DNA from 3 places in the Kitasatospora sp. NPDC097691 genome. Region 1 is predicted to be linked to each of the others. Evidence: riboswitches for the same ligand, from Rfam matches in the RefSeq annotation. Region 1 holds a riboswitch; each other region holds the start of a gene.
The links. A riboswitch is a leader RNA that binds a small molecule or an ion and turns the genes downstream of it on or off. The one in region 1 is predicted to bind cyclic di-AMP.

Region 1 (10,050 bases):
GGAGGGCAGCTCGGCGCCGCCGAAGTGCCGCTCGGTGAGCCGCACGCAACCGATGTCCACCGAGCGGGCCGCCTGCACCTCGTCCACGCCGAGCACGAACTCGGTCGAGCCGCCACCGAGGTCGAACACCAGGTAGGGGGCGGGGAACTGACCTCCGGTCAGCTCCTTGGTGGCGCCCAGGAAGGACAGTCGCGCCTCCTCCTCGCCGCTCACCACCTCGGGCTCGACGCCCAGGACGTCGCGCACGCCCTTGACGTACTCGTCGCTGTTCTCGGCGTCCCGGGAGGCGCTGGTGGCGACGAAGCGCACCCGCTCCGGGCCGACGCCGAAGCCGGAGATGATCTCCTGGTACTCCCGGCAGGCCGCGAAGGTGCGGGCCAGCGCGTCCGGGTGCAGCCGGCCGGTCTGGTCCACGCCCTGGCCCAGCCGGTTGACGATCATCCGGCGGTCGAGGTCGGTGATCTCCCCGGTCTCCGGGTCCAGGTCGGCGACCAGCAGCCGGATCGAGTTGGTGCCGCAGTCGATCGCGGCGACGCGGGTCATGGTCACTGCGACTCCTGCTGCCCGCCGGTGTCCTCGGCCGGCCCGTCCTCGGCCGGCTCCTGCGCAGCCCGCTTCTTGGCGGCGCGCTGGGCGGTCTTCTGCTGCTTGGCGGCGATCACGGCCTCGTGGTCCTGGTCCTTGGCGCGGTTGCGGGCGACCCGCTCACCGGCCGCCCGGACCTCCTCCGGGGAGACGCACGGGCCCTTGGCCCACCAGTCCTCCAGCATGCCGATCGCCTCGTCGCCGAGCGGGTTGACGCCCTCGCCGGCCGCCAGCGAGTGGCCGACCAGCACGTGCAGGCACTTCACCCGGTCCGGCATGCCGCCGGCGCTCGGGAAGCCCTCCAGCACCTCGATCGCGTCGCGCCGGGCGATGTAGTCCTCGTGCGCCTTCTGGTAGGCGGCGGCCAGCTCCGGGTCCTCGGCGAGCCGGGCGCTCTGGTCCTTCATGACGCCTTCCGCCTCCAGGGTGCCGATCAGCGAGGCGGCCTTGGGGCAGGTCAGGTAGTACAGCGTCGGGAACGGCGTGCCGTCCGGCAGGCGCGGAGCCGTCTCCACGACGTCCGGGTTGCCGCAGGGGCAGCGGTGCGCCACACCGCGCAGGCCGCGCGGCACCCGGCCGAGCTGGGCGGCGATGGCCGCGACGTCGGCGTCGGAGACGGCGGGGTGGTTCTCAGTGGTCATGGGGGGAGGTGTCTCCAACGGGGGACGGTGGGAGCGGAAGGGGGGTGCCGGGGGCCGGCGCGGCCGTGTCGGCGGCGTCGACCGAGTCCCAGATGCTGGTGTACCAGGGCTTGGCGGCCGTCGCCTGACCGGCGGCCACCCCGGTGGCGGGGGCGCCGGCGGCGGACGAGGAGGGCTTGGCGGAAGCCTGGCCGGCCGGGTCCACCGCGATGTACGGGGTCTCCCCCGGCACCGCGTAGTGCAGCCGGGCGCGCGCCTGCGCCTTGACGTACTCCGGGTCCTGCCAGCGGGCCCTGTCCCGGCGCAGCTGCTCGACCTGCTGGCGCACGCGGTCGGCCTTCGCCCGCTGGGCGGAGATCTCGGCGCGCTGGGAGATGATCTGCCGCGTCGGGTAGGCGAGGATCGCCACCAGCGAGCACAGCACCAGGACGAGGACGGTCGCCCGGCTCGTGAACCGAGGCCGGGCCGCCAAGCCCGGGATCCTCCAGCCTGCCATCTCCCGTATCCCCTCCTGGTCGCGACGGTGCCCCGCCGTCCACCCTACGGGGTGAACGGCGGGGCACCGGTCAGGCTGGCGCTGGCGCGGGTGCTCAGCCCTCGTGCTTGAAGCGCGGGAAGGCGCCGCGGCCGGCGTACTCGGCGGCGTCGTCGAGGATCTCCTCGATGCGCAGCAGCTGGTTGTACTTGGCGACGCGCTCGGAGCGGGCCGGGGCACCGGTCTTGATCTGGCCGCAGTTGGTGGCGACGGCCAGGTCGGCGATGGTGACGTCCTCGGTCTCGCCGGAGCGGTGCGACATCATGCAGCGGTAGCCGTTGCGCTGGGCGAGCTCGACGGCGTCCAGGGTCTCGGTCAGCGAGCCGATCTGGTTCACCTTCACCAGCAGCGCGTTGGCGGTGCCGGTCTCGATGCCCTTGGCCAGGCGGGCCGGGTTGGTGACGAACAGGTCGTCGCCGACCAGCTGGACCTTGTCGCCCAGCTTGACGGTCATGGCCTTCCAGCCCTCCCAGTCGGACTCGTCCAGCGGGTCCTCGATGGAGACCAGCGGGTAGGCGGCGACCAGCTCGGCGTAGTACTCGATGAGCTCGTTGGCCGTGAGGGCCTTGCCCTCGAACTGGTAGGCGCCGTCCTGGTAGAACTCGGAGGCGGCGACGTCCAGGGCCAGCGCGACGTCACGGCCGGGCACGTAGCCGGCCTTCTGGATGGCCTCGGTGATCAGGTCCAGGGCCTCGCGGTTGCTGTCCAGGTTCGGCGCGAAGCCGCCCTCGTCGCCCAGGCCGGTGGACAGGCCGCGCTCCTTCAGCACGCCCTTGAGGGTGTGGTAGACCTCGACGCCCCAGCGGACGGCCTCGGAGAAAGACTCCGCGCCGATCGGGGCGATCATGAACTCCTGGATGTCGACGTTGGAGTCCGCGTGCGAGCCGCCGTTGAGGATGTTCATCATCGGGACCGGCAGGACGTGCGCGTTCGGGCCGCCCAGGTAGCGGAACAGCGGCAGGTCGCTGGCCTCGGAGGCGGCGTGCGCGACGGCCAGCGAGACGCCGAGGATGGCGTTGGCGCCGAGCGAGGACTTGTCCGGGGTGGCGTCCAGGTCCAGCATGGCCTGGTCGATCAGGCGCTGCTCGGTGGCGTCGTAGCCGACCAGCTCCGGGCCGATCTGCTCGATGACGGCGAGGACGGCCTTCTCCACGCCCTTGCCGAAGTAGCGGTTCTTGTCGCCGTCGCGCAGCTCCAGGGCCTCGAAGGCACCGGTGGAGGCACCCGACGGGACAGCGGCACGACCCGTGCTGCCGTCGTCGAGGCCGACCTCGACCTCGACCGTGGGGTTGCCGCGGGAGTCGAGGATCTCACGGGCTACGACGACATCGATGGACGGCACGAGGCATCTCCTTGCGGAAGCAGGGTCCCGCTGACGGTGACGCTGTCGGCGGGACGATTGCGGAGTCGTTACGGACCAGAGCCTAACCGCCCGGGCTCTCCAGGCCACGTCGGCCTCGGTCCCGTCTCAGCGTGTGGCCCCACTACCCACCGGTAGTTCACCTGCTTGTCCCAGCTTGTCCCACCGGAGCGGGCGAATGCGGACGAAGGGGGCCGGTGGGACCGACCCCCCTCTGCGCACCCCGGGCACCGGACCGGTGCCGGTGCGGACGGGCTCAGCCGAGGTGCAGGACCTGGCCGGGCATGATCAGGTCCGGGTCACCGCCGACCGTGCCGCGGTTGCCGTCGTAGAGCGCGTGCCAGCCGCCGGACACGCCCTGGGCGGTGGCGATCGACGACAGGGTGTCGCCGGAGCGGACGGTGTAGTCGTGACCGGTCTGCGCGGCCGGGGCCGGCTGGGCGGCCTGCGGGGCCGCGTGCTTGGGGGCGTACTGCTGCGCCGACTGGTCGACGGGCTTCTCGGCCCGGTCGGGCGCGGCGTGCTTCGGGGCCTGCTTCTGGACGGGCTTCTCGACCGGCTTCTGCACCGGCTTCTCGGCCGGCTTCTGGGCCTGGCGCTTGGGCGTCTGCTGCTGCGGGGCGGACTGCGGCTTGGCGTCCGAGGAGGTGTCGACGGACGCCGGGGCGCCGCCCTTGGTCAGACCGGCCTTGACGGAGCAGACCGGCCAGGCGCCGGGGCCCTGCGCGGCGAGCACCTTCTCGGCGACCGAGATCTGCTGCGCCTTGCTGGCCTGGTTGGCCTGCGCCGCGTACGACGTGCCGCCGTACGCCTTCCACGTGCTGGAGGTGAACTGCAGGCCGCCGTAGTAGCCGTTGCCGGTGTTGATGCTCCAGTTGCCCCCGCTCTCGCACTGGGCGACGGAGTCCCAGGTGGAGACCGGGGCGGCGGAGGCGCCGGTGGCGGTGAGGAGCGGCATCGCGAGTCCGACGCCGGCCACACCGGCGACGGCGATGGCCTTCTCGGCCTGGGTGCGACGACGGTGACGGCCAGTTCCAACGAACAGCATGAAGAGGTCCCTCTCCGCACGCCTGCGAGGTGAGCTGTCGGGTTCGGACCGGGAGGTGGCCCGGCCGCCGTGCGCGGAAACGATTCCGCTCGGGCGGCTTCACCCCAAGCCGTCGAGGAACGGCAACAAACCTGGTTCCCCCGCCCCTGCCCAGGGTTCTGGTCGGTTTCCCGTGACGCGGCGGGCAGGATTCGGCGTTCCGCGCACGAGGTCCGCAGCTGCGAACTCCAGGGAGAGTAGACAGATCTTCAGACCGATCACAAGCTCATATCACAGATATCACACAGAAATTACGGCGCGTGTCCGATCGCCTACCAACGGCGCCACTATGTCCGCATTGATGGGCGTTCACGCCCCGTTGGAAGCCTGCCGGGCGACGTTCCGTCAGCACGTTTCCCGGCGTTTCGTCACCTCTTGTCAGTTCGCCGGGGGCGCGGAAGGAGCGTGCGGAGGCGTATGCGGGGAGCGGCTCTCCGGAGTGAATTCGACCGGGAGTTCCCGCAGGCCACGCATGATCAGACCGCCCCGCCAGCGCAGATTCTCCGGGCTTTCCGCGAGCTGCAGATCGGGCAGCCGGGAAAGCAGCGTGGCCAGGGCGGCGCGCCCCTCCAAACGGGCCAGCGGGGCACCGATGCAGTAGTGGATGCCGTGCCCGAACCCCAGGTGGGGATTGTCCGCCCGGGCCAGGTCCAGGGTGTTCTCGTCCGCGAACCGGTCCGGATCGCGGTCCGCGGCGGCCAGCACCACCAGCACCGGATCGCCGACCGGGATGTCCACCCCGCCGATGGTCACCGGCCGTGTCGCGAACCGCCAGGTCGCCAGCTCCACCGGCCCGTCGTAGCGCAGGAGTTCCTCGATGCCCGTCTCCAGCAGCGCGCTCTCCCCGCGCGCCACCGACTCCTGCAGCAGCCGGCGCTGGCCCGGGTTGCGCAGCAGCGCGTACGTCCCGTTGCCGATCAGGTTCACGGTCGTCTCGAAGCCCGCGAAGAGGAGGATGAAGGCCATCGCCGCGGCCTCGTTCTCGGTCAGGTGCTCACCGTGGTCGCTCGCGCGGATCAGGCCCGAGATCAGGTCGTCCCCGAGGTCCGCGCGCTTGCGGTGGATCAGCTCCAGCAGGTACGCCCGCATCCGCTTCACCGCCCGTCCCACGCCGCCGCGTTGGCTGCCGCCGTGTCCCGGTTTCGTGTGTCGCAGCATCATCCCGGCCCAGTCGCGGAAGTCGTCCTGGTCCTCGGCCGGCACGCCCAGCATGTCGCAGATCGCGTAGATGGGGAGCGGGAAGGCGAACTCGTGGATCAGGTCCGCCGAGCCGCGCTGCGCGAAGCCGTCGATCAGCCGGTCGGTGAGCTGCTGCACCCGCGGCTCGAACTCGGCCACCCGGCGTGGGGTGAACGCCTTCGACACCAGCCGGCGCAACCGGGTGTGGTCCGGCGGGTCGATGTTCAGCAGGTGCGTCATCAGGTCCGCCTGCCGCTCCCCCGGAATGCCCACCCGGCCGGTGCGGTGCGCCTGCTCGCTGTGGTGCGCCGGGTTCTTCGACAGCCGGGCGTCCGCGAGCGCCTGCCGGGCGTCCGCGTACCTGGTCACCAGCCAGGCCTCGACACCGCTCGGCAGCGTGGTGCGGTGCACCGGGGCGTGCTCGCGCAGCCAGGCGTAGGCGGGGTACGGATCGGCGGCGAACTCCCAGGTGAACAGCTGCGGAGCAGCGTCGGCGGGCTGGGCGGCGGCGGGCCGGGCGGGGTCGGCGGTCGGGGCGGCGGCGGGCCGGGCGGGGTCGGGCTGAGCTGGCATGGGTCGACCGTATCCGGTGGGTGCGCTCCCCCTCCGCCGGCGGCTCACGACCCCCGTGACAACGGCGCACGACGGGCGCGCCAACACTCCGTGGACGACCCGTGGACGGTCCGTGGACAGCTCTTGGACAGGTCTTGGCCGGACGGCGGGCGTGAGCCTGGTCACCTGAGGGGTAATCCCTGTTGCGGAGGGTCAGGTCGTGCCTACGATCCTCCGCAGTACGCGTGGGCGCCGGTGCGGTGTCGCCCACAGGGAGGAGCAGACCATGCGGGTCAGCGGGTCAGTCGTCGTCATCGCGGTACTGGACGGCGGGTCGGGCGCCGACCTCGCCCGCCGGTTCGCCGCGGCCGGCACCGTCGGAATGCTGATCGCCGACCAGCACGTCGGCATCGCCGAGGACCTCGCCGCCGAACTCGACCGGCCGGGCTGCCCCGTCGTCGGCGTCTCCGGCGACATCCGCCGCCCCAGCGACGTCGCCGCCCTCGTCGACACCGCGGAGAAGCACCTCGGGCCGATCGACCTGTTCGCCGTCGCCGGCCCGGACGGCGAGCGGATCGTCTCCCTCGCCGACCTGCCCGACCACCTCGACCTGGAACGACTCGCCGAACTCGTCTTCCTCGTCGGCGAGGCCATCGGCGAACTCGTCCCGCCGCAGCGGCGCCCCGTGGAGAGCACCGCCACGGCGGCCTGAGCGCCCTACTCCCCGTCCGGCTCCCCGCCGGGCTCCCCGTCCGGCTTGAGGCCCTCGGCCGCGCGCACCGCGTCCCGGTAACCGCGCGCGGCCGAGCGCAGCGCCGCGTCCACGTCCACCCCGGCGTCGTGCGCCCGCTGCGCCACCGCGAGCAGCAGTCGGCCCGCCGACTCCGCGGTCAGCTCGGCCGGCAGCTCGTACGGCTCGTCCGGCATCCCCGCGAAGCCGGACCGGCGCACCCGCGACACCAGCTTCGCCGCGTACGCCAGCGAGGGCAGCCCGGCCGGCACGCCGTCCAGCACCGACTCGCGGTCCGCCTTCTCCGCGGCCTTCAGCTGCTCCCAGTTCGCCTCCACCTCGGCGGCGCCGTCGGCCTCGACGTCCCCGAAGACGTGCGGGTGCCGGTACATCAGCTTCTCGACGATGTCCCCCGCCACGTCGTCGATCGAGAACGCCTCGGTCGGGTGCTCCTCGGCGATCCGGGAGTGGAAGAACACCTGGAGCAGCACGTCGCCCAGCTCCTCCCGGAGCGTCCCCCGGTCCCCCTCCTCGATCGCCTCGACCAGCTCGTACGCCTCCTCGACCAGGTACTTCACCAGGCTCTCGTGCGTCTGCTCGGCGTCCCACGGGCAACCGCCCGGCGAGCGGAGCCGGTCCATCACCGTCGCCAGGTCGAGCAGCCGCGCTCCCGGCAGGTCGTACGAACCCGGCAGCACCTCGATCTCCGGCACCTCACCGGCCCGCTCCACCGCGAGCCGCGCCAGCGCGTCCGTCAGCCCCGGATCCCCGTCCGGGCTGCCGAGCCACACCGTCGCCCCGGCCCCGGCGGGCTGCTCGGTCAGCAGCCGCGCCAACGCGGGCGCCGACCCGGCCGCCACCACCTCCACCACGACCCCGGCCTGCCGCACCGCCGCGACCTGCGGATGCCCCTCGTCCGCCACCAGCACCCGCCCGGCCGCCCGCAACGCCTCCCACGCCGGCCACGCCAGCAACCCGGGAGCCACCCGGTGGGTCGTGGTCAGCAGAATCAACTTGGCACCGGGAACATTCGTCGTCACACCCCCGAACCTACCCGCCCACCCCCACCCCCTGCGGCCCTCGTCCCACCCGCCCCACCACTCCCGGAGGCCCGGGGACGGCCGGGCCGACGCACCCCGCGCACCGGACCCGGGGCAGCCCTGCGGCCGGGCGACAGCGCCGAGCCCAGCGGCTCCCCGCTCCCAGGCGCACCGCCGGAAGCAGGGGCTCGGAACTGCGGCCGTCGGCTTTCCGGGGAGTGTCATGAATTCGGTGGACACCCTGATCAAGGGAGACACTGATGAGCTCGCTGGTGGATCACCAGATCGGGGCGGTTCCTGACGGATCGGTTTCGTCGGAGCCGGAAACGGCCGATGCCTTGGGCATGGGGCCGAGGAAGAATACTGGCGGATCGGATGTGGTTGCGTCGGTCGCCGAGCTGGCGGCTGAGCAGGCCAGGGCCGGCGGGATGCAGCTGCTCGGTGAGGGCGGGTTGCTCCAGCAGCTCACCCGGCACTTGCTCCAGGAAGCCCTGGAGGCCGAGATGGACGAGCACCTGGCCGGCACCGCGGAGCCCGGCCGTTCGTCCCGCAGGGGAGGCAACGCCCGCAACGGCTACCGGATGAAGACGGTGATGACCGAGGCCGGCCCGATCACCCTTGAGATCCCCCGGGATCGGGCCGGGACCTTCGAGCCGAAGGTCCTGCCCAGGCACGCACGCCGGACCGAGGGCCTGGACGCCCTCGTCGTGTCGCTGACCGCCAAGGGCCTGACCTCGGGCGAGATCGTCGCGCACCTGGCCGAGGTCTACGGCATGACCACCAGCAAGGAGACCGTCTCGACCATCACCGACCGGGTCCTGGACGGCATGGCCGACTGGCGCACGCGTCCCCTCGACCCGGTCTATCCGGTGCTGTTCGTGGACGCCGTGAACATCAAGGTCCGCGACGGACAGGTCGCCAACCGGCCCGTCTACGTGGTCCTGGGCGTGACCGCCGACGGCTACCGCGACATCCTGGGACTGTGGACCTCGGGCGGCGGCGAGGGCGCGAAGTACTGGCAGTCCGTCCTGACCGAGATCAAGAACCGCGGTGTGAAGGACTGCCTGATCCTGGTCTGCGACGGCCTGACCGGCCTGCCCGAGGCGGTCGCCCAGGTCTGGCCACAGACCGTGGTCCAGACCTGCATCGTCCACCTGCTGCGGAACTCGTTCCGTTACACGTCCAAGCGGGACTGGGCAGCCGTGGCCCGCGACCTCAAGCCCGTCTACACCGCACCGAACGAGGCCGCGGCGCTGGAGCGGTTCGCCGAGTTCACGGCCGCCTGGGAGGCGAACTACCCGGCGGTGGTGAAACTCTGGGAGAGAGCCTGGCCCGAGATGGTCCCCTTCCTCGCCTTCGACACCGAGATCCGGAAGATCATCTGCACCACCAACGCCATCGAGAGCCTCAACTCCCGCTACCGCAGGGCCGCCAGCGCCTGCGGCCACTTCCCCAACGAGCAGGCCGCACTCAAACGGCTCTACCTCGCAACCCTCGCCCTCGACCCCACCGGACGCGGCCGGCAACGCTGGAGCAACCGCTGGATGGGCGCTCTGAATGCCTTCGACATGGCCTTCGACGGCCGCCTGTCAGCCGGACGGGCGTAGGCCAACCGGCCCACACCCGAAAGGCAAGATCAACAGCTAGTCCAACCGGGTGTCGTACACCGGAATCCTGATAGTCCCGCTTTCCGATCCCGCCTTGCGGTGGGCTCCCGAAGACTGGCGCCGCACCGGCCCCGGGGGTGGGCGAGGCGAGGATTCCGCAGGACCTCGGCGGACACGATCGGCTTCGTGGGCGAGAGGTGCCCGACAGGGTGCGGGCCGCCGGCCGTCGTCACACGAGAAGTCGGACCCGCCGACTTCCTACGCGCGGCCGGCGGTGGGGGGCCAGGGGGTGGGGTGGGGGTTGAGGGTGGAGAGGGATTGGCGGAGGCGGCGGACGGCGGGGTGGTGGGGGCCGTCGCGGCGTTCGCGGTCGAGGAGGAGGGGGAGCAGCCATTGCCAGGCGTTCTGCGGGTCGCCGGTGGCCGCGAGGTGGAGGCCGATGCGTTCGCGCAGGTCGTAGGTCCGCTCGGGGTCGGTGTCGAGGCCGGATTCGAGGCGGGCGGTGTGGGCGGTGAGGAGGGCCTGGTACTCGGCGAGGGCCTCGGCGCCGTGGCCGAGGTGTTCGAGGCAGATGGCGGCGCGGTAGCGGTGGTCGAGGCCTTGGGGGCCGTGCGGGCCGCCGTCGGCGGTGGCGGCGAGACGGCGGTACTCGGGGAGGGCCTGCCGCGGGTGGCCCTCGTGGAGGAGGGTGCGGGCGTAGATGGTGCGGATGGTGCGCACCAGGGGTGCGGCGT
Region 2 (10,050 bases), on a different contig from region 1:
GCCTCAGCGTCCACCTGCGCGTGGACGTCGCCCACGCCGTCCTCGCCACCCCGTACGGCACCGGCGCCGTCACCGCCGCCGACCTCGCCCACGCCGCCCCCGACCCGATGGCCCGCCACGAGGCCGCGATGCTCACCCACTTCGCCGACGACCACGCCGACGCGCTCGACGTCCTCACCCGCCTGCTCGACCCGGTGCTGCTCGCCCGGAACCCGGACGTCCGCCCGCTCGCCCTGGACCGCCACGGTCTGGTGCTGCGCCTGGACCACCCCGACGGCCACCGCGACGTCCGCCTGGTCTTCTCCGAACCGGCCCGCGACACCGAGGACTTCGGCCACCGGATGCACGACCTGCTGGCCGCCGCCCGGTACGGCCAGCCCGCCCACCGCGGCTGAGCCGGCCTCACCGCTCGAACCGCGCCCCGGGACGACCCGCCCCATCCGCCCGAGCAGCGCCGACAGCGTGTACGGGCGGACGTTCGGGTCCGTCCCGCCGCCGCACCCGAACTCCCCACCCCCTTCGGCGCGTTCAGCGGGCTCGAAGCCCGCGCCGCACTGGCCCCGGACATGGCAGCGGCCGGCCCGGCTCGCGAGGGAGGTGGGTCCCGCGAGCCGGGCCGGCCTGGGCGTGTCCCGCGCCCATGTCCACTGTGCGGCGATCATCCGGTCGAGCGGTCACCCGACATGACCATCCCGGAGGATCGATTCGCTCCGCAGCAGCGGTGGTTCCTGAAACCCCGGAAGGGTCAGAGCGCGACGCCGTGCGCGCGCAGGTAGGCGACCGGGTCGATGTCCGAGCCGTACTCCGAGCCGGTGCGGATCTCGAAGTGCAGGTGCGGGCCGGTCACGTTGCCGGTGGCGCCGGAGAGGCCGATCTGCTGGCCGACGGTGACGGTCTGACCGATCTTCACGCCGATCGACGAGAGGTGCGCGTACTGCGCGTACTTGCCGTCGGCGAGCTTGATCTCGACCTCGTTGCCGTAGGCGCCGCCGTTGCCGGCCTTGACCACGACACCGTTGGCGACGGCGCGCAGCGGGGTGCCGGTGGAGCAGACGAAGTCCTGGCCGGTGTGGTGGCCGGAGGCCCACATCGAGCCGGCCACGCCGTAGGCCTCGCCCAGCACCGGGTTGGCCAGCGGCGCGACGTAGCCGGCGGTGGCGGCGACCGGAGCGGCGGTCACGGCCTTGGCCGGAGCGGCGGTCTGAACCTGGGTCTGCACCGGGGCGGACGGCTTGGCGGCCTCGGTCTTGGCCTGGACCTGGGCCTGCGGCTTGGCAGGCTTGGCCGGAGCAGCCGGAGCGGCGGGCTTCGCCGGGGCGGCGTCCGCGGACGGCGCCACGGCGTGGCCGGCGATGGTGAGCTGCTGGCCCGGGAAGATCAGGTTCGGGTTGGCGCCGACGACCGAGCGGTTCTGCTCGTACAGCGCGTGCCAGCCGCCGTCGACGTTCTTGACGTCGGCGATCTTGGACAGGGTGTCACCGCTGACGACGCGGTAGCTCTCGTGCGCGGCGGCCGGAGCGGCCTGCGCGACCGGCTTGGCGTCGGCGGCGGGAGCGGCGGCGGGGGCCGCGGCCGGAGCGGCCTGCGCGACCGGGGCGGCCGGGGCGGTGTGGGCCTGGGCGCTGATCGCGGTCACGAGCGGGAGGGCGAAGGAGGCACCGGTGACGGCGGTGGCGATGCCGATGCGGGCGGCGCGGGGCAGGGCGATACGACGAGCCTGAGCAGGCATGGAAGTTTCCTCTCCGACGCCTGCGAGGTGAGCTGTCGGGTTCGGGCTGGAGTTGCCCGGCCGCATGCGCGGCTTCACCCCAAGCCGGCCCTGGACGCCCGCGCCCTGAGGCGCGAACTCCGGTCCGGCGACTTACCTGTGGGTCCCCCGCTCCTGCCGTACAGAGTTCAGTTCGAACCACCGGGAAGCGGCAGGACTCGGCGTTCCACCCGGTGGATCCGTCCGGGCTGGCCGGGCGGTCGCTGAACTAAAACCCATCCGTTCGGGTGAAGCAATGTCGATCTCTTGAAACCGCAACGACCCCCACGGCGCCGGTGACCCTCCGGATGATCCGCAGCACGGTGCGCACACAACCCATTCACCCCGTGCCACTGATCCACGACCCTGCGCAGACGTCGACGGCACTGCGCAGTCGTCCGCTCACGCACCGCCCACCACCAACACACCCGCCGGTGAGCCTTGTCACGTGGGCCCCACGAGGGCCAGGATCGGGCCGTGGCCACCTCTGAAGCCGGCACTCTGCGCCTGGGCACCGCGCAGGGTCGCTGGGTACTCCTGGCAACGGTGCTCGGCTCCAGCATGGCGATGCTCGACGGCACCGTGGTGAACGTCGCCCTGCCCCGGATCGGCGCCGACCTGGGCGCCTCCCTGGCGTCCCTGCAATGGACGCTGAACAGCTATCTGCTCACCCTGGCGGGCCTGATCCTGCTCGGCGGCGCGCTCGGCGACCGGTACGGCAGGCGCCGGGTCTTCCTGATCGGCGTGGTCTGGTTCGCCGTCGCCTCCGCGGCCTGCGCCGCCGCGCCGAACATCCAGGTGCTGATCGCCGCCCGCGCCGTCCAGGGCATCGGCGGGGCGCTGCTCACGCCCGGCTCGCTCGCCATGCTCCAGGCGGTCTTCCGCCCTGACGACCGCTCGGCGGCGGTCGGCCTGTGGTCCGGCCTCGGCGGGGTGTCGGCCGCGGTCGGCCCCTTCCTCGGCGGCTGGCTGGTGGACGGCCCCGGCTGGCGCTGGATCTTCCTGCTGAACCTGCCGCTCGCGGCCGCCGTGATCGCGGTCTCCACCCGGTCCGTGCCGGAGAGCCGGGACGAGGGCGCCACCGGCCGCTTCGACGTGATCGGCGCGGTGCTCGCCGCGCTCGCCCTCGGCGCGATCACCTACGCGCTGACCGCCGCCGGGGAGGGGGTGTCGGCCACCGTCTGGGCCGCCGGGGCGATCGGCGTGCTGCTCGGCGTCGCCTTCATCGTCGTCGAACGGCGCACACCCGAGCCGATGCTGCCGCTCGGCCTGTTCTCCTCCCGGCTGTTCACCGCCGTGAACCTGGTGACCCTCTGCGTCTACGCGGCGTTCAGCGGCGTCTTCTTCCTCCTGGTGGTGCAGCTGCAGATCGTCGCCGGGTTCTCGCCGCTGCTCTCGGGCTTCGCGCTGGTGCCGATCACGGTGCTGATGCTGGCGCTGTCGGCGCGCGCCGGACGGCTCGGCAAACGGATCGGCCCACGCATCCCGCTGACCATCGGCCCCCTGGTCTGCGCCGCCGGGGTGCTGCTGATGCTGCGCATCGGCGCCGACTCCTCGTACTGGACGGACGTGCTGCCCGCCGTCACGGTGATGGGCTGCGGTATGACGCTGCTGGTTGCGCCGCTGACGGCCACGGTGCTGGCCGCCGTCGAGGTCCGGCACGCGGGCATCGCGAGCGGGGTCAACAACGCCGCCGCCCGCGCGGCGGGCCTGCTCGCGGTGGCCGCCCTCCCGGCACTGGCCGGGCTGAGCGGCGACGCCTACCGGGTGCCGTCCGCCGTCGACTCCGCCTTCCACACCGCGATGCTGATCTGCGCGGGCCTGCTGACCACCGGCGGACTGATCGCCTTCGCCACCGTCCGGGGCAACGTGCTCTCCCCCGAGGACCACCCGGTGGCCGAGCCGGACTGCCAGTGGAACTGCGGCACCACCCCGCCGCTGGACCCCGGCCACGTCCACACGCACGAGGGCCCCGCCACCGGTCCGGCGGCGGGGCCCTCGCCCGAGAGCTGACGCTACGTCAGGAAGCCTCCACTCAGGGGCCGTCCACTCTGAGGACGGCCGCCCAGGGGGCGTGCGCCCAGAGCACGTCGGCTCAGAGGATGTCGGCCGGCGCGTACTTGGCGGCCTCCGGGTAGGCGGCCGCGACGGCCTCGACCAGGCGGACCACCTCGGCGACCTGGGCGCCGGCCGCACCGGTGAAGGAGAGCTTGTCGGCCAGCAGCGCGTCCAGCGCGGCGCGGTCCAGCGGGATCCGCTCGTCGGCGGCCAGGCGGTCCAGCAGCTCGTTCTCCCGGGCACCCGCGCGCATCGCCAGCGCGGAGGCGACGGCGTGCTCCTTGATGACCTCGTGCCCGGTCTCCCGGCCGACGCCCGCGCGCACCGCGCCCATCAGCACCTTGGTGGTGGCGAGGAACGGCAGGTAGCGGTCCAGCTCGGTCTCGACCACGGCGGGGAAGGCGCCGAACTCGTCGAGCACGGTCAGGAAGGTCTCCAGCAGGCCGTCGAAGGCGAAGAAGGCGTCCGGCAGCGCGACCCGGCGCACCACCGAGCAGGAGACGTCGCCCTCGTTCCACTGGTCGCCGGCCAGCTCGCCGGTCATCGAGGCATAGCCGCGCAGGATGACGGCCAGGCCGTTGACGCGCTCGCAGGAGCGGGTGTTCATCTTGTGCGGCATCGCGGAGGAGCCGACCTGGCCCTCCTTGAAGCCCTCCGTGACCAGCTCGTGGCCGGCCATCAGGCGGATGGTCTTGGCCAGGCTGGACGGCGCGGCGGCCAGCTGGACGAGAGCGGTGAGCACCTCGAAGTCCAGCGAGCGCGGGTAGACCTGGCCGACGCTGGTCAGCACGTTGTCGAAGCCGAGGTGCCCGGCGACCCGGCGCTCCAGCTCGGCGAGCTTCTCGGTGTCGCCGCCGAGCAGGTCCAGCATGTCCTGGGCGGTGCCGACCGGGCCCTTGATCCCGCGCAGCGGGTAGCGGGCGATCAGCTCCTCCAGACGGCGGAAGGCGACCAGCAGCTCGTCGGCGATCGACGCGAAGCGCTTGCCCAGGGTGGTGGCCTGCGCGGCCACGTTGTGCGAGCGGCCGGCCATGACCAGCTCGGAGTGCTGGGCGGCCAGCTTGGCCAGGCGGACCAGCACGGCCACCGTGCGGTCGCGGACGTGCTCCAGCGACTGGCGGATCTGCAGCTGCTCGACGTTCTCGGTCAGATCCCGGGAGGTCATGCCCTTGTGGATCTGCTCGTGGCCGGCGAGCTCGCTGAACTCCTCGATCCGGGCCTTCACGTCGTGGCGGGTGACCCGCTCACGGGCGGCGATCGAGCCGAGGTCGACCTGGTCGATCACCCGCTCGTAGTCGGCGACGGCGTTCGCCGGCACCTCGACGCCGAGGTCCTGCTGGGCCTTCAGGACGGCCAGCCACAGGTGGCGCTCAAGGACCACCTTGTGCTCGGGGGACCACAGCTGGGCCAGGGTCGCCGAGGCGTACCGGGAGGCCAGGACATTGGGGATCTGGGGCTTCGCGCTCACGCTTCGCAAGAGTAACAGTCGAGGTCACGCCGGGCGTCGGCGGATGGGGTAGGCTGCGTCGATTGAGTGCCATTCAGACGCCACAGTACAACCTTCTCGCCGCAAGGATACCACATCGATGAACGGACTTCCAGCGACCACCCGAAACTCCGACAGCGCCCTCGCCGAGGCCCTGCGCGCCGAACAGGCCCGTCTCACCCGGCTCTACGACCGGCTGGACACCGTCCGCGAACGGGCCCGCCGCACCGCCGCCGAGGCTCACGACGCAGCCGCACCCGGCGGCACCCACCAGGCCCGGCTGGAGCGCGAGGTCCGCGCCCGCGAGGCCGCCCGCCAAGCCGCCCGGCTCGACGCCGTCGAACGCGGCCTCTGCTTCGGCCGCCTCGACGAGCGCGACGGCACCGTCCGCTACATCGGCCGCACCGGCCTGACCGACGACGCGTACGAACCGCTGCTGCTCGACTGGCGCACCCCCGCCGCCCGCCCGTTCTACACCGCGACGCCCGCCGACCCCGGCACCGTCGTCCGCCGCCGCCACCTGCACACCCGCGGCCGCACCCTCACCGGCCTGGACGACGAGGCGCTCGACCTCGCCGGACTGGACGACTCCGGCCGCCGCGGCCTGGTCGGCGAGGCCGCCCTGCTCGCCGCCCTCGACCGCGCACGCACCGGCCGGATGCGCAGCGCCGTCGCCACCATCCAGGCCGAGCAGGACCGGGTGATCCGCTCCCCGCTGCGCGGCGCCCTGGTCGTCCAGGGCGGCCCCGGCACCGGGAAGACCCTCGCCGCCCTGCACCGCGCCGCCTACCTGCTGTTCACCCACCGCGCCGCGCTGGAGCGCCGCGGCGTCCTGCTGATCGGCCCCAACCCCGGCTTCCTGCGGTACATCGACGAGGTGCTGCCCGCCCTCGGCGAGACCGAGGTGGTGCTGCGCACCGTCGGCGAGCTCTACCCCGGCATCGCCGCCACCGGCACCGACGCCCCCGCCACGGCCGTCGCCAAGGGCGGCCCCTGGATGGCCGGGGTCCTCCGCCGCGCCCTCGCGGCCCACCAGTCGGCTCCCGCCGAGGGCCTCGACCTCGGCGAGGGGCTGACCGTCTCCGCCCGGGCCTGCGCCCAGGCCCGGGATGCCGCCCGCGGCCTGCGCGTGCCGCACAACCGGGCCCGCGCCTTCTACCTGCGCACCCTGCTCGACGCCCTCGCGATCGCCCAGGCGCTCTCCCTCGGCCGCCCGTACGACGAGGAGGAGGCGCACTACGCCCCGCGCGAGCTCTGGGCCCGGGCGGACGTCCGCGCCGTCCTCGACCCGCTCTGGCCCCTGCTCACGCCGCAGCAGCTGATCGAACGGCTGCTCACCAACGGCGAGTTGCTCATCGAAGCGGTCCCCGAGCACGCCGCCGCCCTGCTCCGCCCGCCCGGCTTCCCCTGGACGGCCGAGGACGTCCCGCTGCTGGACGAGGCCGCCGAACTCCTCGGCGAGGAGCGGCCGTCCGCGACCGCCGACCGGGATCAGGACGGAACCGACGACGAACTCGCCTTCGCCCAAGGCGTGTTGACCATCACCGGGCAGACCGACGACGTCCTGCTGGACTCCGCCGCCCTGGCCGGACGCTTCCGGGACGACGGCCCCTACCGCTCGACCGCCGAACGCGCAGCCGACGACCGCACCTGGGCGTACGGCCACGTCGTCGTCGACGAGGCACAGGAGCTGTCCGCGATGGCCTGGCGCGCCGTCCTGCGCCGCGTCCCGGCCGGCTCGCTCACCATCGTCGGCGACCTCGCCCAGACCGGATCCCCGGCGGGTGCCCGCAGTTGGGCCGAGATGCTCGACCCGCACCTGCCCGGCCGCTGGCGCGAGGAACGACTGACCGTCAACTACCGTACGCCGGAACCGGTCATGGCCCTCGCCGTCGCCGTCCTGCGCACCGCGGCGCCCGACCGGCAGCCGCCCGAGTCCATCCGCCCGGGCACCGAGCACCCGTGTGCGATCCCCGTCCCGGACGCCGACTTCGCCAGCGCGCTCGCCCGGCTCCCCGCGGCGCCGGGCACCGTGGGCGTGATCGCCCCGGACGACCTGGCCGCGGAGCTGGGCGCGCTGACCGTCGCGGCCGCCAAGGGCCTGGAGTTCGACGCGGTCGTCGTGGTCGAGCCGGCCGCCCTCGGCCCGAGGGACCGCTACGTCGCGCTCACCCGGACCACCCGCGCACTCACCCTGCTCCACCACCGGCCCCTGCCGCCGGAGCTCGCCGACCTGCTCTGACGGCGATGGGAGCGCTCGGCGCGGGCAACACGGGCGGCGCGGGACCTACTGCGCGCCGCCCGTCCGGCCGGCCAGCACCGGCAGGACCTGCGAGCAGATCGAGTGCAGGGCGATCCGCTGCTCGTCGGTCATCTCCGTGAAGGCCTGGTGGGTGCGGGCCATCTCGCCGCGGATGCGGGCGAGGATCTCCCGCCCCTCGGCCGTGATCACCACGATCTTCACCCGGCGGTCACCGGCCGCCGCCGCCCGGTTGGCCAGGCCCAGCGACTCCAGCCGGTCCACGATCCCGGTGACGTTCGACGCGTCGCAGCCCAGCCGCCCGGCCAGCGCACGCATCGGCACCGGCTCCTGCACCGCGCCCAGCGCCTTGGCCTGCGAGGAGGAGAGCCCGTGCCGGGCCGCGGCCGCCGCGAAGTCCTGGAAGTACGCGGCGCCGACGGCGGCCAAGACCTCCATCAGCTCGGCGTTGGTCGGTACGGTCGTCGTCGCTGTCGAACCCATGGGGTCAGGGTACGACCAGGTGCTTCAGCAACTCAAGCTTTGACCAGGGCAACCGTCCGCGAGGCGGCTCACACCGCCGCCCAGCGACCCGCCCGGCCCGCCCGCAGACCCGCCCGCAGACCCGCCCGACCGGCCGTACAGCAGCAGCGCTCAGAGCACCAGCTGGTCGAACAGCCGCCGCAGCTCCGCGTCCGGGTCCGTGGTCAGCCCCGTGTGCACCGGCCCCGGCTGGACGATCGCACTGCGCGGCGCGGTCAGCCAGCGGAACCGCTGCCCCGGGCTGTCCCCCGCCGCCGGACCGGCCTGCGGCCCGCCCAGGCAGACCGCCTCGATCCCGTGCAGCGCCCGCCGCACGCCCTGCACGTCCGCCACCGGGTCCAGCGCCAGCAGCCGCGCCTGGTCCAGGTGGGTGCGCGCCGCCAGGTGCGAACTCTGCCGGCAGTACAGCAGCACCCCCACGTTCACGCACTCGCCCCGCTCCACCCGCGGCACCGCGCGGATCACGGCGTACTCGTAGTCGTGCAGCTCGACGATGGCCGGCAGCGCGGACGTCGACGACCCGGTCATGCGGACACCTCCGGCAGCCAGTCACGCGGACCGGCCAGTCGCTCGTTCAGCTGGGCACGGTACGCGGCGCGCACCTCGTCGGGCGAGTCGAAGCCGAACTCGTCCGTCAGCCAGATCTCGGGAATGTCCGCCACGGCGGCCTCGATCGCCGCCTCCGCGAGCGGCGCGAGCGCCTTGTCCGCCGCCTCCAGGTCCGGCCGGGCGCGCAGCAGCGCATGGTCGGACGCGTCGTACGGGCGGCTCGCCCAGGCGGCGGCGCCCGGCCAGTTGTGGTGGAAGATCAGGCTCGCGCCGTGGTCGATCAGCCGCAGCCCGCCGGTCGCCACCAGCAGGTTGGGGTTGCGCCAGGACCGGTCCACATTGCCGATCAGCGCGTCGAACCAGAGCACCCGGCCCGCGAGTTCGGGATCCACCTCGAAGCAGAGCGGGTCGAAGTTGAGCGCACCGCTGACGAAGGCCATCCCGAGGTTGGTCCCGCCGCTGGCCCGCATCTGGTCCTGGACCTGGTGGTCCGGCTCACTGCGCGCGAGCACCGGATCCAGGTCGACCGTCACCAGTTCCGGCACCGGCAGCCCCAGCCGCCGCCCCAACTCCCCGGCCAGTACCTCCGCGACCAGGGCCTTGCGCCCCTGCGCCGCACCGACCCATTTCAGCGCGTAGAGCCGCCGATCATCGGCCTCGACCAGGCCCGGCATCGAGCCGCCTTCTCGCAGTGGCGTCACGTACCGGATCGCCGTCACCTCGGGTAGCACGCCCCCAGCCTATCGGTGACCCCGCGCCCACACCCACCTCCCCCGTCCCCACCTCCCCCATCCACCCCACCCCAGTGGCAGCCCCCGCCGCCCCACATCCACCACACCCCCCACCACACCCCCGACCCCACCTCCCCCATCCACCCCACCCCAGTGGCAGCCCCCGCTGCTCCGTGCGAGTGTGGCGGACAGTAACGGGGACCTTCACGGCAAAGGGATGAGCGATGGAACGACCTCGGATCCTGATCGTGGGCGGTGGCTTCGCCGGCCTGGAGTGCGCCCGCCGTCTCGAACACAAGCTGTCACCGTCGGAGGCCGAGATCTCGCTGGTCACGCCGTTCAGCTACCAGCTCTACCTCCCCCTCCTCCCTCATGTCGCCGCCGGCGTCCTCACCCCGCAGTCCGTGGCCGTCTCCCTGCGCCGTTCGCTGCGCCGCACCCACATCGTCCCGGGCGGCGCCATCGGCGTGGATCCGGCGTCCAAGGTGTGCGTCGTCCGCAAGATCACCGACGAGGTGGTCGCGCAGCGGTACGACATCCTGGTGCTCGCTCCGGGCAGCGTCACCCGCACCTTCGACATCCCCGGCCTGACCGACTACGCCCGCGGCATGAAGACGCTCGCCGAGGCGGCCTACGTCCGCGACCACGTGATCGCCCAACTCGACCTCGCCTCCGCCAGCCTGGACCAGAGGGAGCG
Region 3 (10,050 bases), on a different contig from region 1:
GGGGGAAAGCCTTCGGCGGGGAAACGTTCGGAGGGAAAGCCTTCGGCGGCCACGCGGCCATCCGAACACGCGGCGGCCCCGCCCGCACCCGGAGGGCGGACGGGGCCGGAGGGGGCCGGAGGGGCCGGAGGGGCCGGAGGGGCCGGAGGGGCCGGAGGGGCCGGAGGGGCCGGAGGGGCCGGACCGAACCGGACCGAACCGGACCGGCCCGGACCGGTCGGTACCGGCTCAGCGGCCGAGCAGGCCCTGGACGGCGGCCCGGTTGACGTTGGTCAGGCCGCGGACCAGCTGCGCGGTGAGGAACACCAGCACCACCCCGACCAGCGAGACCGCGGCGATCTGCCACACCCCCTCGATGTAGTAGACGTGCCGCACGTGGTGGCTGTCCGTGTAGTCGAACACCTGGTACCCGCGCCAGTCGGTGTAGGTCGGGAAGACCCAGTGGTAGACGGGGTAGAGCGCCATCGCCCAGCCGACCAGCAGGAACACCAGCGTCATGGTGAAGCTGAAGATCGCCCAGGGGAACATCACCACCTGGTGCAGCGCGGCCTTCCAGCCCGCCGGGTCCGCCAGCCGCGCGGTGATCGCACCCCAGGTGCCCGGCCGGACCTGGCGCACCGGCTTCGGGCCGGGGACGTCCAGGGCCAGCATGCCGCGCACCCGGGCCCGCTCCAGCCGGCCGAACCCCCGGCCGGCGACGGCCAGGCCGGCCAGTACGGGCAGGCCGAGGGCCGTGACGAAGGTGCCGAGGCCGAGGCAGAACAGCGTGATCGTGACGGTGAACCCGGCGATCGCCACCGGCAGGCCGGTGAGCACGTACCCGATCTCGCGGTAGTAGTGCGCGGAGAACGGCGCCGCCAGGAAGGCCGGCGGCTGTTCCGTCCGGTTGGCCCGGTCGGGGCGCGGGTCGGCGCCGTAACCGCCCAGGATGTCCGACTCGTGGTCCAGTGTGCTTCGGCTGCTGCTCATGTACCGGCCCCCGGCCCCTCGTTGTGACGGTCGTTCGCGTTCCCTGACGTCGTCCAGTCTGGTCGAACGGGGGGTCGCGGGGGCATCCGGAGGCCTGGCGGATCGGGGGTGGGGTTAACCCCCCTCCCCTCCGGGCCACTGGTCGAACGGCTACCGGCTACCGGCCGGGCCCGACCACTCGACGGCGAGCAGCACGTAGAGGTCCGAGTCGGACCGGTCGCCGGCCTGGAGCCGGTCCTGCCGCGCCCGCCCCTCCGGCCGGAACCCGAGCCTGGTGAGCACCTTGGCGGAGGCCGTGTTGTCCGCCTCGACCCGGGCCTCCAACCGGCGCAGGCCCAGGACGCGGAAGCCGAAGTCGCAGAGCAGGGCAGTGACCTCGCCCCCGTAGCCGCCGCCCTGGAACTCGCGGCCGAGGACGCAGCCGAGGTGGGCGTCGCGGTGCTCCCCGAGGGTGAGCGAGGCCTGGCCGATCGGGGTCGCGTCCTGCGGGTCCTCGGCGTCGGCCAGCCTGGTGACGGCGAGCCGGTAGGTGTCCCGCTGCTCGGCCATCGCCTCGTCCAGGTAGAGCTCGATCTGGTCGGCGCAGGTCTCGCGGTCGTGCGGCTCGAACGGCAGGTGCCGGGTGACCTCCGGGTCGCCGAACAGCGCGTGCAACGCGTCCACGTCGCCCTCGGTGTGGTGGTACTCGCGGATGGCCAGCCGGGGGCCGGTGAGTCGAACGGGGACCATGGCTGCCGACCCTACCCGCCCCCGGCGGCTACCGTTCGGACTATGAACGACGAAGACCTGCGGCTCGCCCCGCGCACCAGGGCCGCCGACCTGCTCGCCTGGGCGGCCGAGCAGGGCCGCACGCCGGTGGCCGAGGGGCCGCTGCACGCGGTGCTGGCGCTGCTGGAGCTGGGCGAGAGCAGGATGCACGACGGCTGGCCCGAACTGACCTCCGACGCGGTGGAGCACCTGCTGTACGAGCGCCTCCACCTGTACGTCCAACCCGAACCCGAGGAGGACCCGCTCGCGTACGGCGAGGCGGTCCGGCTGCTGATCGACCACCAGCGGGCGGCCCGGCGGCTCAACGCCAAGCGTCAGGAGCGGCTGCACGCGGAGGCCGAGTGGCAGGGCGAGGTCGCGGCCGGGCTGCTGCGCCGCGCCGACCTGGTGACCTGGCCCCGGCTGTACGCGCTGCTGCTGCACGCGCACGGGGTGGACGTCGCGGACGGGTCGGCGGTGCGGGACTGGCTGACCGGCTTCGGCGGGCTCGCGGAGGAGGAGCGGCTGGCCGCGTACGAGGCCCTGGTGCCGGCCGGCTGGCTGGACGAGCCGGACGAGCAGGGCTGGGGACCGGGCCGGGTGCTGTCCGTCGGCATGGCCACGGACGGCGCCCGGCGGCTGCTGGAGCAGGGCCTGATGCGGCGCAGCTACCGCAACCTGGCCGAGCTGACCGCGCTCGGGCGGCCGATGCCGGACGAACTGACCGGGGACTTCGGGCACTTCGAGGACGCGGCGGTCGATGCGGCGCTCGACCTGTTCGGGGAGTGGACGGTGCCCGGGCTGCCGCGGCTGCTGGTGGCGGAGTTCCCGGAGCTGGCGCCGGAGCCGGGCCAGGAGGAGATCGACGCCTACCTGACGCAGCTGCCCGCCGAGGAGTAGGCGCCCGCGGAAACCGAGAGCCCCCGGCCGCGTGCGACCGGGGGCTCTCGGGTGTCCGTCACGGGCTCCCGGGTGTCCGTCACGGGCTCTCAGGTGTCCGTCACGGGCTCCCGGGTGTCCGTTACGGGTTGAGGCCGTGCTGCTGGAGCCAGGGCTCCGGGTCGACCGGGGCGCCGCCGCCGGGGCGGACCTCCAGGTGCAGGTGCGGGCCGGTGACGTTGCCGGTCGCGCCGACCTTGCCGATCTGCTGGCCGGAGGTGACCGTGCCGGAGCCCTTGATGATCGAGGAGAGGTGGCAGTACCAGATCTCGGTGCCGTCGGGCAGGGTCTCGACGATCCGGTAGCCGTACGAGCCGGACCAGCCGGCCGAGGTGATGGTGCCCTGGCCGAGCGCGTAGACCGGGGTGCCGGTGTCGGCGGCGAAGTCCAGGCCGGTGTGCAGGTTGGCCCAGTAGCGGGCGCTCTGGCCGTAGTGGGCGGAGAGCCGGTAGTCCTTCACCGGGAGGGTGAGGGCGGCGGCCCGCTTGGCCTCCGCCTCGTCGGCGGCGCGCTTGGCCTCGGCTTCCTTGGCGGCGGCCTTGGCCTCGGCCTCCTGCGCGGCCTGCAGCCGGGCGGTCTCCTCGGCGGCGGTGCGCTGGCCGTCGGCCTGCTGCTGGATGCGGGCGGCGAGCGCGAGGCCGGGGTCGGCGGAGAGGGCGACCGGCGTCTCGTCCGGGGCCTCGATGGCGGGCGCGGCGGCCGGGGTGGCCGAGGCGAAGCCGGTGGCGCCAAGGGTGGCGGCGACGGCGGTGACGCCGAGCAGCGGGGAGGCGCCGCGGGCCTGACGCGGCATCCGGTGCCGGTTGGTCTCGGCCTCCGGGCCGAAGGCCTCGGGACCGTCCGCACCGGGGTGGTCGAGGAGCTGGGTACCGGCTGCGGGGCCGGCCGGGTGTGCCGGAGTGTGCGTCGACGCCACGGAGGCGCGCTCCTTTCCTTCCTTCGCGCCTACCGGGTTAGCTGACGGGTTCGGAGCAGGAAGGTCTCCTACGGCCGGGCCGGGGCCCCGCCGATTCACCCCAAGGAACGTGGTTCCCCGGCTCCCTGACCTGCCCGGAGGCCGGCCGGCGGGATTAGGCGACGGCGCACGGTGCCGTCTGGGTACGGCGTTGACGACCGCGCTGCGTTATCAAACGTTAATCCTAGGACGCTCTGATTCCAAGCCATCCGTCCGGGACGGCCGTGGAGCGGGTGATCGGACGTCAACGAACGACCCTTCGACACGAGCACCCCATCTGAGTACTCCTACTCATGTGCGGCCCGACCGGGCGGCCGCATCCTGACGCCATGAGCGCACCGATGCAGAACCGCACGACGGCCGCCTACTACATCCAGGCCATCCTCTCCTTCGCCCTCTCGGGCACGACCCTCGCCGTCGGGATCGCCTACCTGCCGGTCGGCGGGTGGACTCGGGCGTTCCTCGGGATCGGCCTCCTCTACACCGTCAGCTCCGCGTTCACCCTGGCGAAGGTGATCCGGGACCGGCAGGAGACGAACGAGATCGTCAGCCGGGTCGACCAGGCCCGGCTGGAGAAGCTGCTCAGCGAGCACGATCCGTTCAAGGTCGAGGGGGTCTGAGGCACACCCCCTCCTCTCCCCTCGTCCCCGCCCCTCCGGTCGAGCCCTTGACGGCTAAGGCTATTAGCCTTAGCTTTATGGCTATCGGCAGTACCGCCGATGCCCGCAGCGGCGGACCGAGGAGGCCCACCATGAACGCCACCATCACCCCGGACACCCAGTACCTGACCCTCCCCGGCGGGCGGATCGCCTTCGACGACACCCGGCAGGGCGACCGCACCCCCGTCGTCCTGCTCCCGGGCATGCTCGACAGCCGCGCCGCGTACCGGCACCTCCGCCCGCTGCTCGTCGCCGCCGGCCACCGGGTCGTCACCATGGACCTGCGCGGCTTCGGCGAGTCCTCCATCACCTGGGACGACTACAGCCCCGCCGCCATCGCCGACGACGTCCTCGCCCTGCTCGACCACCTCGGCATCGAGCGCGCCGTCCTCGCCGGGAACTCCTACACCGGCGCGACGGTCGTCAAGGCCGCCGGGGACGCGCCGGAGCGGGTCGCCGGGATCGTCCTGATCGACGCCTTCGTCGAGAACCCGCAGCCCGGCGCCCTGATGCGCGGCGTCCTCGGCCTGATGGGCGCCGCGCTCGTCCACTGGCCCGCCTTCTGGGGCTTCTACCTGCGCCGGATGGCCTTCCCCGGCGCCAAGCCCGCCGACTTCGACGCCTACGTGAACGGGCTGGTCGCCGCGCTGCGCACCCCGGGCCGCAAGACCGCCACCCGCGGCTACGTCACCGGGGACGCCTCGCCGGTCGGCTGGACGGCCGCCGTGCGGTGCCCGGCGCTGGTGGTCATGGGCAGCAAGGACCCCGACTTCCCCAAGCCGGAGCTCGTCGCCGACCGGCAGGTCGCGGCACTCGGCGCGCGGAAGGCGATGATCGAAGGGTCCGGGCACTACCCGATGGCCGACAACCCGCATGCCACCGCAGACGCCCTGCTGCCCTTCCTCGCCGAACTCGCCTGACGCCGCCCGACCGCCGCCGGACCACCGCCCGACCACCGCCCGACTTCCGTACGGAGAGACCCGAGACCATGCCCCGCATAGGACTGACCCCCGACCAGGTCGTCGACCACGCCATCGCCCTCCTGGACGAACAGGGCACCGAAGCCCTCACCCTGGCCGCGGTCGCCGCCCGGGCCGGCGTCGCCACCCCCTCGCTGTACAAGCACGTCAGCGGCGGCCTGGCCGAACTGCGGCGGCTGATCGCGGTCCGGGTCACCGGCGAACTGGCCGACCGCCTCGCGGACGCCGCGGTCGGCCGCAGCGGGGACGACGCCGTCGCCGCCGTCCTGCGCGCCTACCACGCGTACGCCACCGAACACCCGCACCGCTACAACGCCCTCCCCCAGGCCCCCCAGGCCGACGACGACCTCGCCGGGGCGGCCGCGCGACTCGTCGGCGTGATCATCGCCGTCCTGCGGGAGTACGGACTCGACGGCTCCGAGGCGATCCACGCCGCCCGCACCGTCCGCTCCGTCGCCCATGGCTTCGCCTCCCTCACCACCGCCGGCGCCTTCCGCCTCGCCGAGGACCTCACCATCACCCAGGACCGCCTCATCGCCACCCTCACCACCGGTCTCCGCAGCTGGCCCGCCTGACAGGCCGCCCACGAGCCCGGCCGACCGACGAACACGAGAAGTCGGACCGGCCGAGCCCTCGTGCCGCCCCGGCGGGGGCGGAGGAGAAGGGGACGGAGAAGGGGAGAAGGGCGCGCGCGGGAAGTCGGACCGGCCGACTTCTGATGTCTGCCGGCCGGGGCGGGAACGGCGAAAGCAGCGCCGGGATGAGACCGACAGCAGCAGCTGGTGCGGCGGCTCTGTCACCCTGGGCCGTCCGGTGCGACCGGGCCCCGAGGATCCGCTTCCGTGACACCGTGCACACCGGCCCCACACATCCCGGGACGGGAATCGGCCACGGGGCGGGACGGGGATGTGTGGCGGTCGACCCGACGAAACCGGGCCGGGGGCTTGCCGGGCAGGGCGGTCGCGGACGAACGAGTCCGGATTGCGGGCGGATTGACTTGATTTTGACGAGATCCGGTCACTTGGCGAGATCCGTTCACACCTTCGTAGGATCATCACCCTAGAATTCGCGGCGTGACGATGACTCAGTGGTCAGTAACGGCAGCCGGCGTGCTCGCCGTCCTCGCCCTCGTGGCCGCCGCGCGCTACCACGCCGTGTCCGTCACCCAGCGCGGCCGCGCCGACCGGCTGCAGCACGAACTCGCCCGGCTCCAGGAGCAGCTCGCCGCCGAACTCTCCCGCCGGGGCGCGGAACTGGCCGCCGTCCAGCACGAGCAGGAGCTCACCGCCTCCACCCAGCGGGCCTTCCTCAGCGTGGCCCGCCGGATCCTGGTGATGGCCCACGACCAGCAGGCGCTGCTGGACGAGATGGAACGCACCCACGACGACCCGGCGCTGCTGGAGGGCCTGCTCAAGGCCGACCACGCGGCCGCCCAACAGGCCCGGCTGGCCCAGACCCTGGCCGTGCTGTGCGGCGCCCGGGCCGGACGGCACTGGCCCGAGCCGGTCACCCTGGAGGACGTCGTCCGCGGCGCCCAGTCGCGCATCCTGCCCTTCCAGCGGGTGGTGGTCCGCAGCCGGATCGAGACCGCGGTGGTCGGCGCCGCGGCCGAGGCGCTGATCCACGCGATCGCCGAGCTGCTGGACAACGCCACCCGCTACTCCCCGCCCAGCACCCAGGTGTTCGTCACCCTGATGCCGGTGCACAACGGCGCCGTCATCGAGATCGACGACGGCGGCGTCGGCATGCCCGAGCAGGCCGTCGCCAAGGCCGCCGCCGCCCTCGCCGGCGGCAGCACCCTGGAGGTCTCCCGCCTCGGCGAGGTCCCGCAGCTGGGACTGGCCGCGGTCGGCCGGCTCGCCGAGCAGTACGGCTTCCGGGTCACCCTCAGCTCGGCACCCTCCCCGTACGGCGGTGTCCGCGTGGTCGTCCTGCTGCCGAACGCGCTGCTCACCGAGCCGCTGCCGCCCACCGTCCCCGGCTTCGGGCCGGGCGACCCGGCGTTCAGCCCCGACCCCGGGCCGGCCTCCCCCGCCGGCCACCCCTTGCTGGAGACCCCGCCACCCGGCCGGACCCCCGCCAGCGGCGACACCCCACCGCCGCTGCCCCGCCGGAGCCACCGGCGCGACCGCGCCAACCGCCCCGCCCAGCACGCCGCTCCCCCGCCGCCCGCCCCGCCGTACCGCTCGGCCCGGGACGCGCAGACGTTCATGGCGATGTTCCAGGCCGGGACCGCCAGCGGCCGATCGGCCGCCCGGGCCCAGGCCCAGAACGCACCCGGCCCCTCCTGACCACTCCCGCCCCGCTCCCCCGACTCCCCCCGACTTCCCCAGCGCTCCGGAGAACTCCATGACCACCACCCCTGATCTCGGTTGGCTGCTCGCCGACATCATCAACGTCCCGCAGGTCCAGCACGCCGTCGTCGTCTCCAACGACGGCCTGGAGATCGGCCGCAGCGCGGGCATCGCGCGCGAGGACGCCGAACGGCTCGCGGCCGCCTGCTCCGGCCTGCAGTCGCTGGCCCGCGGCGTCGCGACGGGCTTCGGCGGACCGGGCAGCGCCACCCGCCAGATCATCATCGAGTACGGCGGCGGCTACCTCTTCATCGTCGCCGCCGGGGCCGGAGCGCACCTGGCCGTGGTGACCAGCGAGGCGGTGGACGCCGGCCTGGTCGCCTACCAGATGCAGGTGCTCGTCGAGCGGATCGGAACCCACCTCACCAGCCCGCCGCGAGTCGATCACGCGGCGGGGGGCCACCGGTGAGCGGGCCGGTCCGGCCGTACGTCATCACCGGTGGCCGCAGCCGCTCCACCCGCCCCGAGCTGGCCCTGGAGAGCCTGGTCAGCGCGTTACCGGAGCCCCCGGACCTGCCCGACCACGTGCTGCTGAACCGGGAGCACCGGCGCATCCTCGGGCTCTGCCACAGTCTGCTGTCCATCGCCGAGGTGGCGGCCCACCTGGGGCTGCCGCTCGGCGTCGTCAAGGTGCTGGTCGGGGACCTGTGGGACCTCGGCGCCGTGCAGGTGCTCCCACCCGTCCCGCAGGCCGAACGCCTGCCCGCAACCCTCCTGGAAGAGGTGCTCGTTGGCCTCCGCCAACTCCGCTGAAGCCGCCCCCGAGGCCGCCGGGTCCGCCGGCGGGCCGCAGTACCTGCCCTCCTCGGTGCAGGGCGCGGTCAAGATCCTGGTCACCGGCCCGTTCGGGGTCGGCAAGACCACCCTGGTCGGCTCGCTGAGCGAGATCACCCCGCTGCGCACCGAGGAGACCATGACCGCCGCCAGCAGCGGCGTCGACGACCTCACCGGGCGTGCCACCAAGACGACCACCACGGTCGCGCTGGACTTCGGCCGGATCACGCTCAACCCGCGGCTCGCGCTGTACCTGTTCGGTACCCCCGGGCAGCAGCGGTTCTGGCCGCTCTGGGACGACCTGTCGCGCGGCGCGCTCGGCGCCATCGCCATGGTCGACCTGCGCCGGCCGGACGAGAGCTTCGACGTCCTCGGCCGGCTGGAGGAGCAGCGCATCCCGTTCGCGGTGGCGGTCAACACCTTCCCGGACACGCCGAGTTACCCGGAGGAGGAGCTGCGCACCGCACTGGACCTGCTGCCGGACGTACCGATCCTGTTCTGCGACGCGCGCGACCGGCGGCAGTCCTACGACCTGCTGATCGACTTCGTCGACCACCTGCACCGCAACTCGATCCTGGAGCTGCAGGGATGAACGCTTCCGAACCCGGCGCCGCGGCCGCCCACGGCTGCCCCGTCGCGCACGGCGCCGGCCTGCCCGGCGGCCTGCCGGTGGGCGTGCCGCTGACCCCGCTGTACGGCCCGGCCGTCGCCGAGGACCCGCACGGCCTGTACGCCCGGCTGCGCGAGCACTACGGCCCGGTCGCACCGATCGAGCTGGAGCCCGGGGTCGAGGCCTGGCTCGTCCTCGGCTACGCCGAACTGCTCGAACTCACGCGCAACGAGGCGCTGTTCTCCAAGGACTCGCGCCGCTGGCGGGTGCCCGCCGAGGGCCGGCTGGCCGCCGACTCCCGGCTGCTGACGATGACCTCCTGGCGCCCGACGCTGCTCAACCTGGACGGCGCCGAGCACCAGCGGCTGCGCTCCGCCGTCTCGGACACCCTCGCCCAGATCGACCACCACCAGCTGCGCGGCACCACCGAGGCCGCTGCCAACGGCCTGATCGACAGCTGGGGGCCGGACGGCACCGCCGACCTGATCGCCCAGTACGCGCGGCGGCTGCCACTGCTGGTCTTCACCCAGCTGATCGGCCTGCCGGCCGAGGCCGGGCCCCGACTGGTCGAACTGATCAGCCACTTCGTGGACAGCAGCGCCGAGTCCCAGCGGGCCGGCGCCGAGTTCCAGTCGATCCTGGTCGACCTGGTCCGGCGCCGCCGGGCCGCGCCCAGCGCCGACCTCACCTCCTGGCTGCTCGCCCACCCGGCCGGGCTGACCGACGAGGAGGCGGTGCACCACCTGGTGGTGCTGATGGTCGCGGGCAACGAGACCTCGATCAACTGGACCGGCAACACGCTGCGGCTGCTGCTCACCGACCGGCGCTTCCGGGCCACCCTCACCGGTGGCCGGCTCACCGTGTCCGACGCGCTGGAGGAGGTGCTCTGGCGCGACCCGCCGACGCAGAACTTCCCCGGCCGCTGGGCCACCGGCGACACCGTGCTCGGCGGCCAGTACATCAGCGCCGGCGACATGCTGGTCCTCGGCCTGGCCGCGGCCAACGCCGACCCGGCCGCCCAGGGCGTCTCCGCCGCCGCCCAGGGCTCGCTCGGCGGCAACCG

Region 2: another riboswitch for cyclic di-AMP. It lies ahead of ABTY56_RS33240 (peptidoglycan DD-metalloendopeptidase family protein); the one in region 1 lies ahead of ABTY56_RS16505 (transglycosylase family protein).
Region 3: another riboswitch for cyclic di-AMP. It lies ahead of ABTY56_RS32850 (M23 family metallopeptidase); the one in region 1 lies ahead of ABTY56_RS16505 (transglycosylase family protein).

What each region holds. Positions count from the first base shown of each region.
Region 1 is NZ_JBEORY010000020.1:5,044-15,093, forward strand. It holds gene ABTY56_RS16485 (Ppx/GppA phosphatase family protein) at 1-543, opposite strand, end outside; partial or broken gene ABTY56_RS16490 (DUF501 domain-containing protein) at 729-1,244, opposite strand; gene ABTY56_RS16495 (FtsB family cell division protein) at 1,216-1,698, opposite strand; gene eno (phosphopyruvate hydratase) at 1,817-3,103, opposite strand; gene ABTY56_RS16505 (transglycosylase family protein) at 3,378-4,169, opposite strand; cyclic di-AMP (ydaO/yuaA leader) riboswitch at 4,175-4,343, opposite strand; gene ABTY56_RS16510 (cytochrome P450 family protein) at 4,587-5,960, opposite strand; gene ABTY56_RS16515 (SDR family NAD(P)-dependent oxidoreductase) at 6,226-6,651, shown strand; gene ABTY56_RS16520 (nucleoside triphosphate pyrophosphohydrolase) at 6,657-7,709, opposite strand; gene ABTY56_RS16525 (IS256 family transposase) at 8,054-9,316, shown strand; gene ABTY56_RS16530 (protein kinase domain-containing protein) at 9,575-10,050, opposite strand, start outside.
Region 2 is NZ_JBEORY010000069.1:5,215-15,264, forward strand. It holds gene ABTY56_RS33235 (DUF2470 domain-containing protein) at 1-395, shown strand, start outside; gene ABTY56_RS33240 (peptidoglycan DD-metalloendopeptidase family protein) at 746-1,729, opposite strand; cyclic di-AMP (ydaO/yuaA leader) riboswitch at 1,732-1,912, opposite strand; gene ABTY56_RS33245 (MFS transporter) at 2,225-3,760, shown strand; gene purB (adenylosuccinate lyase) at 3,843-5,282, opposite strand; gene ABTY56_RS33255 (HelD family protein) at 5,392-7,533, shown strand; gene ABTY56_RS33260 (MarR family winged helix-turn-helix transcriptional regulator) at 7,579-8,034, opposite strand; gene ABTY56_RS33265 (DUF3037 domain-containing protein) at 8,185-8,601, opposite strand; gene ABTY56_RS33270 (HipA family kinase) at 8,598-9,353, opposite strand; gene ABTY56_RS33275 (NAD(P)/FAD-dependent oxidoreductase) at 9,578-10,050, shown strand, end outside.
Region 3 is NZ_JBEORY010000067.1:23,469-33,518, forward strand. It holds gene ABTY56_RS32830 (class I SAM-dependent methyltransferase) at 1-53, opposite strand, end outside; gene ABTY56_RS32835 (sensor domain-containing protein) at 229-969, opposite strand; gene ABTY56_RS32840 (GNAT family N-acetyltransferase) at 1,120-1,698, opposite strand; gene ABTY56_RS32845 (hypothetical protein) at 1,741-2,616, shown strand; gene ABTY56_RS32850 (M23 family metallopeptidase) at 2,738-3,571, opposite strand; cyclic di-AMP (ydaO/yuaA leader) riboswitch at 3,584-3,742, opposite strand; gene ABTY56_RS32855 (YiaA/YiaB family inner membrane protein) at 3,940-4,230, shown strand; gene ABTY56_RS32860 (alpha/beta fold hydrolase) at 4,362-5,189, shown strand; gene ABTY56_RS32865 (TetR/AcrR family transcriptional regulator) at 5,258-5,824, shown strand; gene ABTY56_RS32870 (ATP-binding protein) at 6,329-7,540, shown strand; gene ABTY56_RS32875 (roadblock/LC7 domain-containing protein) at 7,599-8,012, shown strand; gene ABTY56_RS32880 (DUF742 domain-containing protein) at 8,009-8,356, shown strand; gene ABTY56_RS32885 (GTP-binding protein) at 8,400-8,969, shown strand; gene ABTY56_RS32890 (cytochrome P450) at 8,966-10,050, shown strand, end outside.